4 regions of the Novosphingobium sp. TK71 genome follow, and region 1 is predicted to be linked to each of the others. Evidence: riboswitches for the same ligand, from Rfam matches in the RefSeq annotation. Region 1 holds a riboswitch; each other region holds the start of a gene.
The links. A riboswitch is a leader RNA that binds a small molecule or an ion and turns the genes downstream of it on or off. The one in region 1 is predicted to bind cobalamin.

Region 2: another riboswitch for cobalamin. It lies ahead of ACXJ16_RS06940 (TonB-dependent receptor plug domain-containing protein); the one in region 1 lies ahead of ACXJ16_RS01090 (TonB-dependent receptor domain-containing protein).
Region 3: another riboswitch for cobalamin. It lies ahead of ACXJ16_RS22110 (DUF1852 domain-containing protein); the one in region 1 lies ahead of ACXJ16_RS01090 (TonB-dependent receptor domain-containing protein).
Region 4: another riboswitch for cobalamin. It lies ahead of cobW (cobalamin biosynthesis protein CobW); the one in region 1 lies ahead of ACXJ16_RS01090 (TonB-dependent receptor domain-containing protein).

What each region holds. Positions count from the first base shown of each region.
Region 1 covers NZ_CM143962.1:256,258-258,452, reverse strand. The annotation lists gene ACXJ16_RS01090 (TonB-dependent receptor domain-containing protein) at 1-897, opposite strand, end outside; cobalamin riboswitch at 973-1,173, opposite strand; gene ACXJ16_RS01085 (cell wall hydrolase) at 1,391-2,195, shown strand, end outside.
Region 2 covers NZ_CM143962.1:1,509,012-1,511,206, forward strand. The annotation lists gene ACXJ16_RS06935 (S10 family peptidase) at 1-436, shown strand, start outside; cobalamin riboswitch at 590-834, shown strand; gene ACXJ16_RS06940 (TonB-dependent receptor plug domain-containing protein) at 1,018-2,195, shown strand, end outside.
Region 3 covers NZ_JBSZKA010000001.1:1,381,523-1,383,717, reverse strand. The annotation lists gene acnD (Fe/S-dependent 2-methylisocitrate dehydratase AcnD) at 1-297, opposite strand, end outside; cobalamin riboswitch at 479-702, shown strand; gene ACXJ16_RS22110 (DUF1852 domain-containing protein) at 1,107-2,093, shown strand; gene ACXJ16_RS22105 (methionine synthase) at 2,123-2,195, shown strand, end outside.
Region 4 covers NZ_JBSZKA010000001.1:789,685-791,879, forward strand. The annotation lists gene cobW (cobalamin biosynthesis protein CobW) at 1-1,029, opposite strand, end outside; cobalamin riboswitch at 1,220-1,472, opposite strand; gene ACXJ16_RS19760 (histidine phosphatase family protein) at 1,508-2,101, opposite strand.

The DNA.
Region 1 (2,195 bases):
GAGGCCGTAGCCCACGCGCGCGGTCAGGCGGCCGTCGAGCCCCTTGTAGCGAAGGTTCGCATAGCCCACCGTGTCGCGCTTCATACCCACGTTCAGGGCATCGGCGCCGGTGTTGTCGTAATCGTAGTTGGCCTTGGTCCAGTAGGTCCCGGCGTCGGCGGACAGGCCGCTCAGCAGTTCCACTTCGGCCCGGGCATTGGCGCTCTTGCTTTCGAAGCCGTCCTTCTCCTTGCCGCCGAGGCGCTCGTCGAAGGCGGAATAGCCGTCGCCCTTGAGCCAGTTGCCGCCCAGCGTCAGGCCGACCGGGCCCACCTTGCCCGCCGCCGAGGCGCCGAGCTGCTTCTGGTCGCGCCAGCCATATTCGGCCTGGCCGCGCGCGGTCCACTGCTCGGTCGGGCGCGCGGTGATGAGGTTGACGACGCCGCCGATGGCGCGGCTGCCCCAGAGCACGCCGGAAGAGCCGCGCACCACTTCGATACGGTCGAACTGGCCGACGGTCAGGCTGCCGAAGTCGAAGCCGCCGCCGACATCGCCCGGATCGTTAATGCGCACACCGTCGATCAGCACGAGGCTCTGCGCATTCTCGGCGCCCCGGATGAACACGCTGGCGGGCTGGCCGAAGCCGCCGGACTGGGTGAAGGTCACGCCCGGCAGGCGGGCCAGCACATCGGTGGCGGTGACCGCCTGGGTACGCTCGATATCCTCGCGGGTGACGACCGAGACCGACTGGCCGATCTCGCTCACCGGGGTCTCGGTGCGGGTCGCGGTGACGACGATGCCGTCCGCTGCGATGCTATCGTTTGCGGCTTCGTCCGCCAGCGCGGGAGTGGCGACGGACAGGGCCGTCCCCAGCAGAAACAGATACTTCACGGTAATTCCTCCAACCTTGAACGACATTGCCGTCCATGGCGGAGACGCGCGCCTTTCCTCATGCGCGCGTGCTCGCTGCATGCCGGGACACCCCGCCCGGCTGCGGAACGACCGTCAAGGGCAGGTCTCCTGGCTTCCGGATCGCCGCGCCGCCTCCGCCTTCCCGGTTTGACCCAGTGGCATCGCGTGGAGGGGGCGCTCCCCGGTCACAGTTGCGGGGGCAGCTTCGGGCTTTCGCCGAAATTCCCACCAGGTTCCAATCCTGGGGCCCGGCTCCGGGCCACCCATGACGTCGCTTGCGCCGATACTGTCCGGCGCGAGGATTGGCAAGCAGGGCCGGTAAAGGCCGCGCCAGGTATCGCCGCCGGGAAAACCGGAAGATTCTCTTAAGCCATTAAGGCTATCGGCAGGGCCTGTACCGCTTCGGGACGTGCCGATCTGCAGGGATGCCGCGCGCCGCAAAGCGGGTTAGGCGCAAGATGCGCCCGTCCCCCGAAAGGACGCGCCGAGAGGACTATTCGTGACCGCTGCCGCCCTTCCTGCCTGCCTCGAACCCTGGGAAGCGCGTCCCCGCGATTTCCGCGGGCACTTCGCGCGCGGCGGCCGGCGACATGTCGCACGCCGCGCGCGCCGGCGCTGGTCGCTGGGTTTCGCCGCACTGGCCGCCGTGGCACTGCCCGCCTTCGCCTCGCCGGGTTCCTGGCAGCAATTCTCCATCGCCGATGCGCGGTCCCCCGAACAGACGGTCCTGCCGATGCCCTTCGAGCAGGCCGGAGCCAGCTTCCCCGGTTCGGCCTTCTACTATCTCGATGCCGAAGAGCCTGTGCTCAGGATCGGCGAAGGCATTCATTCCGATGCCGATGACGGCGTGACCGGCCCCGGCCCGGTCGCCCGCGCGCTGCGCATCGACAATTCCGGGGTGGACCGCAGCCGCGCGCTCCAGTGCCTGACCGCCGCAATCTACTACGAAGCCGCCAGCGAGCCGGATGCCGGCCAGCGCGCGGTGGCGCAGGTCGTACTCAACCGGCTGGCCCATCCCGCCTATCCCAAGACCGTCTGCGGCGTGGTCTACCAGGGCTCCGAACGCTCGACCGGCTGCCAGTTCTCCTTCACCTGCGACGGGTCGCTGGCACGCGCGCCGCAGCGCTTCTTCTGGCAGCGTGCGCAGGAAGTCGCCCGCGCGGCGCTTTCGGGCTACGTCTACGCGCCGGTCGGCCTGGCCACCCATTACCACACCGTCCAGGTCAATCCCTACTGGGCGCCGAGCCTCCATTATCTCTCGACGATCGGCGCCCACCGCTTCTATGCCCTGAGCGGACCGGCGG
Region 2 (2,195 bases), 1.3 Mb from region 1:
GTACGACCCTTCGGACACCGCGATCAGCGGCCTCTATGTCGGCAGCTTCCTTGACCAGCTGACCACCACGCTCGGCTACAAGACCGATCTCGACTACCGCCTGAGCGCGCGCGAGGGCGGCCCGGTGGACTGGGACTGGACGCATGAGCCGCCCGCCGGACGCAAACAGAACGTCGCCGACGTGACCGCAGACCTCAGCACCGCGATGCGCATCAACCCGCACCTGCGCGTGCTTTCGCTCAACGGCTACTACGACATGGCAACGCCGTTCTTCTCGACCGAGCGCGACCTCAAGCACATGATGCTGGCGCCGGCGCTGCGCCAGAACCTGCAGTTCAAGTACTATCCGGCAGGCCACATGGTCTATCTGAACCCCGAGGCGCTGCACCAGATGCGCCTCGACATGGAGCGCTACTACGCCGAGGGCGCGCGCTGACATCCTCTTGCGGGGCGGCGACGATCCGCCGCCCCGCTCTCCCCCCGATTTCCCTCCATCCCGAACGCCGCGGCGGTGACTGGCGCATGGAGGATTGCCCCCGCCCGCATCGCCCGCTACCAGCGCTTCCGCCCGGATTCGTCTGACGAGCCGGGCGAATGATCGCGTCGGTGCCTCGAAAGAGGCTTAATAGGGAACGCGGTGAGAGGGCTTTGCCGCCTTCGAATCCGAGGCTGTCCCTGCAACTGTAAGCGGCGAGCGCGATGTACATCACGCGGCGGGCAAGGCGCCCATGCCGCAGCCACTGGGCCGGACGCTAAATCCTGCGAGGCCTGGGAAGGCCGTGCATCAAGCGATGACCCGTGAGCCAGGAGACCTGCCGGCGTCCGGTCGCTCTTGCTTTGGTCCAGGGGATGGCCGGGGCACGGTGATTTCTCCGTCTGAGCGACGAACGAGCGGCAGGGGCCGCACGGTGCGCTGAACGGTCGCCTTTCCATGGGCGCCCGGCCGGTCGGTGCGCCGGCCGTTCGCAAACGGCAGTCCCCTGCTTCGGATCGCTGGCGCCCGGCAGGGGAATGAAGATGAATTTCGCAAAGGTTTCGCACGCGGCGCTTGCCGCGGCGCTGGCGCTCGCCTGGAGCACGCCGGTTTTCGCCGGGGAACGCGCCGACGGCGACGGCGAGGACGGCGCCATCGTCGTCACCGGCCAGAGCCTTGAGGAAACGCTGCCGCAGGAACTTTCCCGCTACGGCAACGACATGGCCGTCGTGGAGGGCAGGCAGATTCGCGACAGCGGCGCAGTGGACGTGGTGAAAGCGCTCGATTCGGTGCCCGGCCTCTACATTCGCGGCCGCAACGGGCCGTTCACTTACGTCGATGTCTCGCTGCAGGGTTCGCGCACGCAGGACGTGCTCTGGACGATGGACGGCATCCGGCTGAACAACCGGCTCTACGGCAGTACCTCGCCCAACGACACCCTGCCCGCCAGCATGATCGAGCGGATCGAGGTGCTGCGCGGCGGCGAGAGCCTGTTCTACGGCACCCAGGCCTCGGCCGGGATCATCAACGTGGTGACGCGCGGCTTCACGGACGACTTCAACGGGCAGGTCAACGCCTCGGTCGATTCGTGGGGCGGCACCAGCTTCGACGGCTACCTGCGCGGCGCGGCGGGCGGGCATCGGTTCGTGGCCTATGCCTCGCGCAACCGCTCCGAGGGATACATGCCCTACAGCGCCTACCAGCCCAGCCTTACCGATCGCCGGCTCGGCTACGACTTGTGGTCCGCAGGCCTCAAGTACCAGTACGACCTCGCCCCCGATCTCGCGCTCAATCTCCAGTACCAACACACCGAGGCGAAGCTCGACAACCTTTCGCCCACCCGCATCCGCGAGAGCCGGAACGACCGCAACGAGGAGATCGCCAGCGCCCGGCTGGACTATACCGGCAGCGACACCGTGCAGTTCTTCCTCAAGGGCTATTTCCACGACTGGAAGACCGCCTACATCCAGATCCGCAACTCGCTTCCCGATCACGATCCGCAAGTGATCTACCCGGCAGGCACGTTCTGGGGCTACCGCGACTGGGGCGGTAGCGCGGTGGTCAAGCTGCATCCGCACCGGGGTTTGGAGTACCTGCTGGGCTACGACTTCCAGAACTTCTCCGGCCGGGACGACGTGCTGCTGATCGCGCCGACCAGCGAACAGGTCCACGCCGCCATCGCGCAGATCCGCACGACCGACGAGATATCCTCGAAGGGCCG
Region 3 (2,195 bases), on a different replicon from region 1:
GGCAATGGCATCGCGCAGGCCTGCAAGATCAACAAGCGCGGTCTGACCGAGGATGTCATGGCAGACGACACGCGCGGGATACCATGGGAAGTCGAGATCCCGCTTGCGTCCGACGATCTGGATCAGCGCATCGTTCAGCAGTGCCGTGTCGCAGCGCCTTACAAGCTGTTCGGCAAGCACGCGCGAGACATAAGGCAGCGTGTCGTACGCGCCGGGGTGAATGGCGTCGATCGCGGCTCGGGTGTCGAAGTAATCGAGCTTTGTACCGGGCAGGGGTTTGCGGAAGACGGTGTTCATGCCGCCCTTATCCGCATGGTTCGCGGCCCGCGAAAATGGCTGAAAAGGCGAAGTTTTGCGGACTGGGCGCTGCAAATCTGCAAATTTTGCGAACCTTGCGGTTCCGGCGACGTGAGCTCAAATTCGGAAAATCATATAAAGATATCTTTATATCAGTCTTGACATTCGCCGCTTCTGGTGCTCTAACCAACGATGTCGAGGTTCCCCGCTTCAGGCATGACGGCGGGGCTAAGACGGGAAGCCGGTGGTGTTCGAAAGGACGGAATCCGGCGCTGCCCCCGCAACTGTAAGCGGCGAGCGGAAGTCCCAATTCGTGTCACTGGCTCTTCGCAATAGAGCCGGGAAGGCCGGGACTGAAGCGATGACCCGTGAGCCAGGAGACCTGCCTTCGGCGCCATAACTTTCCTCGGACGGGGGTTCCTCCGGTGGATCGCGCTTGAAGCGGGCTTCGTGGCATAGGCGCCATGCGGGTCTGTGCACCTCCTGCGCGCTCTTCATTCGGACCTTTCGCCCGGCAAATGCAGGTGATCGGTCGATGTTTCCAATTCTGTTCTGCTCCGTCCCGCACCGACGAATGCGTTGGCGCGCCGTGTCTGCGGGGCTGATCCCCGCCTGACGCGGCGCGCGCGCCAATCAGATTTTCCATTGCGAATGACCATGACGGACCGGCCACCACGCCGGCCCGAAGGAGATTTTGCGCGCCTGCAGCGGGCGCCAGATGCGGTCCTTTGCCGCGTTGGCACTGGCCGCGAACTGAAAACTGCAGACCCAATCCGAGCGGGCCGCCGCGCCATTCAGGACACAGAGCCATGAACAACCCAGACTTCCTATTCAGTATCAAGAGCATCTGCTTCGACGAGGATTATCGTCCTGCAGATAATACGCGCGTCACCACCAACTTTGCCAATCTGGCCAGAGGGGAAAGCCGTCAGGAAAACCTGCGCAAAGCCCTGGCCATGATCGACAATCGCTTCAACGCCTTGGCGCATTGGGATAATCCAGAAGGCGATCGTTATGCCGTCGCCCTGGATATCATCTCCGTTGAAATGAAGGTCGACGCCGCCGGTAGCGGTAACGCATTCCCGATGATCGAAATCCTCAAAACAAGCATTGTCGATAAGAAAACCGGCGAACGCAGCGAGGGCGTCGTCGGGAATAACTTCTCCTCATACGTGCGCGATTACGATTTCAGTGTTCTGCTACCAGAGCACAACAAGGGGAAATCGGCATTCGGCATTCCGGATGACTTCGGCGACTTGCACGGCAAGATCTTCAAGAGCTTTCTGCGTTCGGATGCCTACAAGGGGCACTTCAAAAAGCCGCCGGTGATTTGCCTGAGCGTCTCAAGCAGCAAGACCTATCGTCGCACCGAGAACGAGCACCCCATCCTGGGCGCCGAATACCAGCAAGACGAGTTCTCTTCGACCGATCGGTACTTCGCCAAAATGGGCCTGAAGGTTCGCTATTTCATGCCCCGAGATAGCGCCGCGCCGATGGCGTTCTACTTCGTCGGCGACTTGCTCGGCGACTATACCAACCTTGAGCTTATCAGCACCATCAGCACAATGGAAACGTTCCAGAAGATCTACCGGCCCGAGATTTACAACGCCAATTCTGCTGCGGGTAAGGTCTATCAGCCGAGCCTGAAGCATCAGGACTATTCGCTCACCCAGATTGTCTATGACCGGGAGGAGCGGAGCCGCCTTGCTATTGAGCAGGGTAAGTTCGCCGAAGAACAATTCATCAAACCACACCAAGCCATTCTCCAGCAATGGTCGGCCAATTGCGTCCTTTGATCAGTCAAGAAATCACAAGGTTATCCGATATGAAGAGACTGTTACCCACATCGACCGCCGGTAGCTTGCCCAAGCCATCCTGGCTCGCGCAGCCCGAGACGC
Region 4 (2,195 bases), on a different replicon from region 1:
AACCCCGGCAAGCCCTGCTTCGATGGCGGTGCGGTCCAGCCCCTTCTGGCCGATGACGACAAGCTGGGTGCGGCGCAGTTCCTGCGGCAGCCAGGCGCGGTCGTAGAAGTGCTGGATGCGCGGACCGACGGCCTGCACGACAAGGCGGCTCGGCTTGCCGCCGACCGCGACCATGCCTTTCACGCGCAGAATGTCGTACTCTGCGATCAGGCCGTTCAAACGGGCGAGAAGAGCGTCGAGATCGGCCACATCGCCGCCGGAGACGACGAAGCTGTCGAAGTCGTCATGGTCGTGATCCTCGTCCAGCCCGTCGATGTGCGAGGGGCGGGAATCGAGATCGTCCTCGGCCGCGGCAGTGATACCCAGCAGCGCGGCGATGTCGACGGCGCCGTGATCGGCGCGCACGATCTTCACGCCGGGGCGCGTTTCGGCCAGCACCAGCGTTTCGACATGGGCAAGGGCATCGGCATCGACGAGGTCGGTCTTGTTGAGCACGACCATGTCGGCGCAGCCCAGCTGTTCCTCGAACAGTTCTTCCAGCGGGCTTTCGTGGTCCAGCATCGGATCCGCCGCGCGGGCCGCCGCCAGCGCGGCCTCATCGGTGGCGAAACGGCCCGCTGCAACGGCATCGGCGTCGATCAGGGCAACCACGCCGTCAACGGTGGCGCGGGTGCGGATGTCGGGCCACTGGAAGGCCTTCACCAGCGGCTTGGGCAGGGCAAGGCCGCTGGTCTCGATGATGATGTGATCGGGCTTGTTCTCGCGGTCCAGCAGCTTCTGCATGGTCGGCAGGAAATCGTCGGCGACGGTGCAGCAGATGCAGCCGTTGGCCAGTTCGACGATATCGTCTTCCGGGCAGGCTTCGTCGTTGCAGCCCTTCACCAGTTCGCCGTCCACGCCGACATCGCCGAATTCGTTGATGATGAGGGCAAGGCGGCGGCCCTTGGCGTTTTGCAGCAGGTGGCGGATCAGCGTGGTCTTGCCGGCGCCGAGGAAGCCGGTGATGACGGTGGTGGGAACTTTGCTCATGTATCGTCTCCCGCGCGCCAGCGACCTGAAGCGGCGGGGCTTTCCGCCGCGACCTGCGACGATTCCGGCGTGCCGCGTCGGACCGGCGCACGGGCGCCCGACGCGATATGCCGCTGCGGCCCCGGCCGCATGCATCACGTCGCTCAGACGGAAGAGTTACCGTGCCTTGGCCATCCCCTGGACCCGGGCAAGAGCGACATCGACGCAGGCAGGTTTCCTGGCTCGCGGGTCAGGGCGTGATGCACGGCCTTCCCAGGCCTCGCAGGATTTAGCGTCCGGCCCAGTGGCTGCGTCGGGAAGCGATTGTCCCGCCGCGAATGTGCATCGCGCTCACCGCTTACAGTTGCAGGGACAGCCCCGGAATCGAGCAAACTCTTTCGAGCAAAACTCTACCGGGTTCCCGTATTAAGCCCCTTGCGGGGCACCGGCGCGATCTTTGCCCGCGGCGTCCTGAAGGGCGAAACGGGCCCTGCGGCGATTAGCCGGGCAGGCCGCTGCCCGCAAGCCCCCCGGCAAGGCCAAGCGATTGCAGCCGCCACCTGCCGCTGAACGAAAACACGGTATGCGAAAGCGGCGCGATGTCTATCGCGAGCGTGGTGGAAAGCGGCAGGCAGAGCGCATGGGAAAGCGCCGCGCGCACGATCATCGGGTGCGTGATCCCGCAGGCCGGGCCGTCGTGACGGGCGATCTCGTCCATCCAGCGGCCGATCCGCTGCCGGGCGGTTTCCATCGATTCTCCCCCCGGAGCGCCGCCGAGCGGGTCTGCGATCCATGCCGAGAACGCGCCGGGCTCGTCCTCGTGCACTTGCGCAAAGGCGCGGCCGGACCAGCGGCCATGATCGATATCGGCCAGCGCGGGTTCCGTCCGCCCGGTAATCCCCATCGCCCCTGCGGTCTCGGCAGCGGCGAGGGCGGGGCTGGTGAAGGTGCTATCGCGGAAGCGATCGTTCAGCGCGGTGCGCGCCGCATCGCGCAGCCCGCCCTCGTCCAGCGATTCTTCAGGCCCTGCAAAGCCGCCGTGACGGGCCGGGGCCGTGGCGGCGATGCAGATCAGCAGGAGGGTCGTCGCCAAGGCCTGAATTCCATCGAGGTCGTTGACGCCGCCGGTAACCCGGTCCTAAGGGAAGGCGTCGAGGATTGAAGAAGCCGGTGGAATTCCGGCGCGG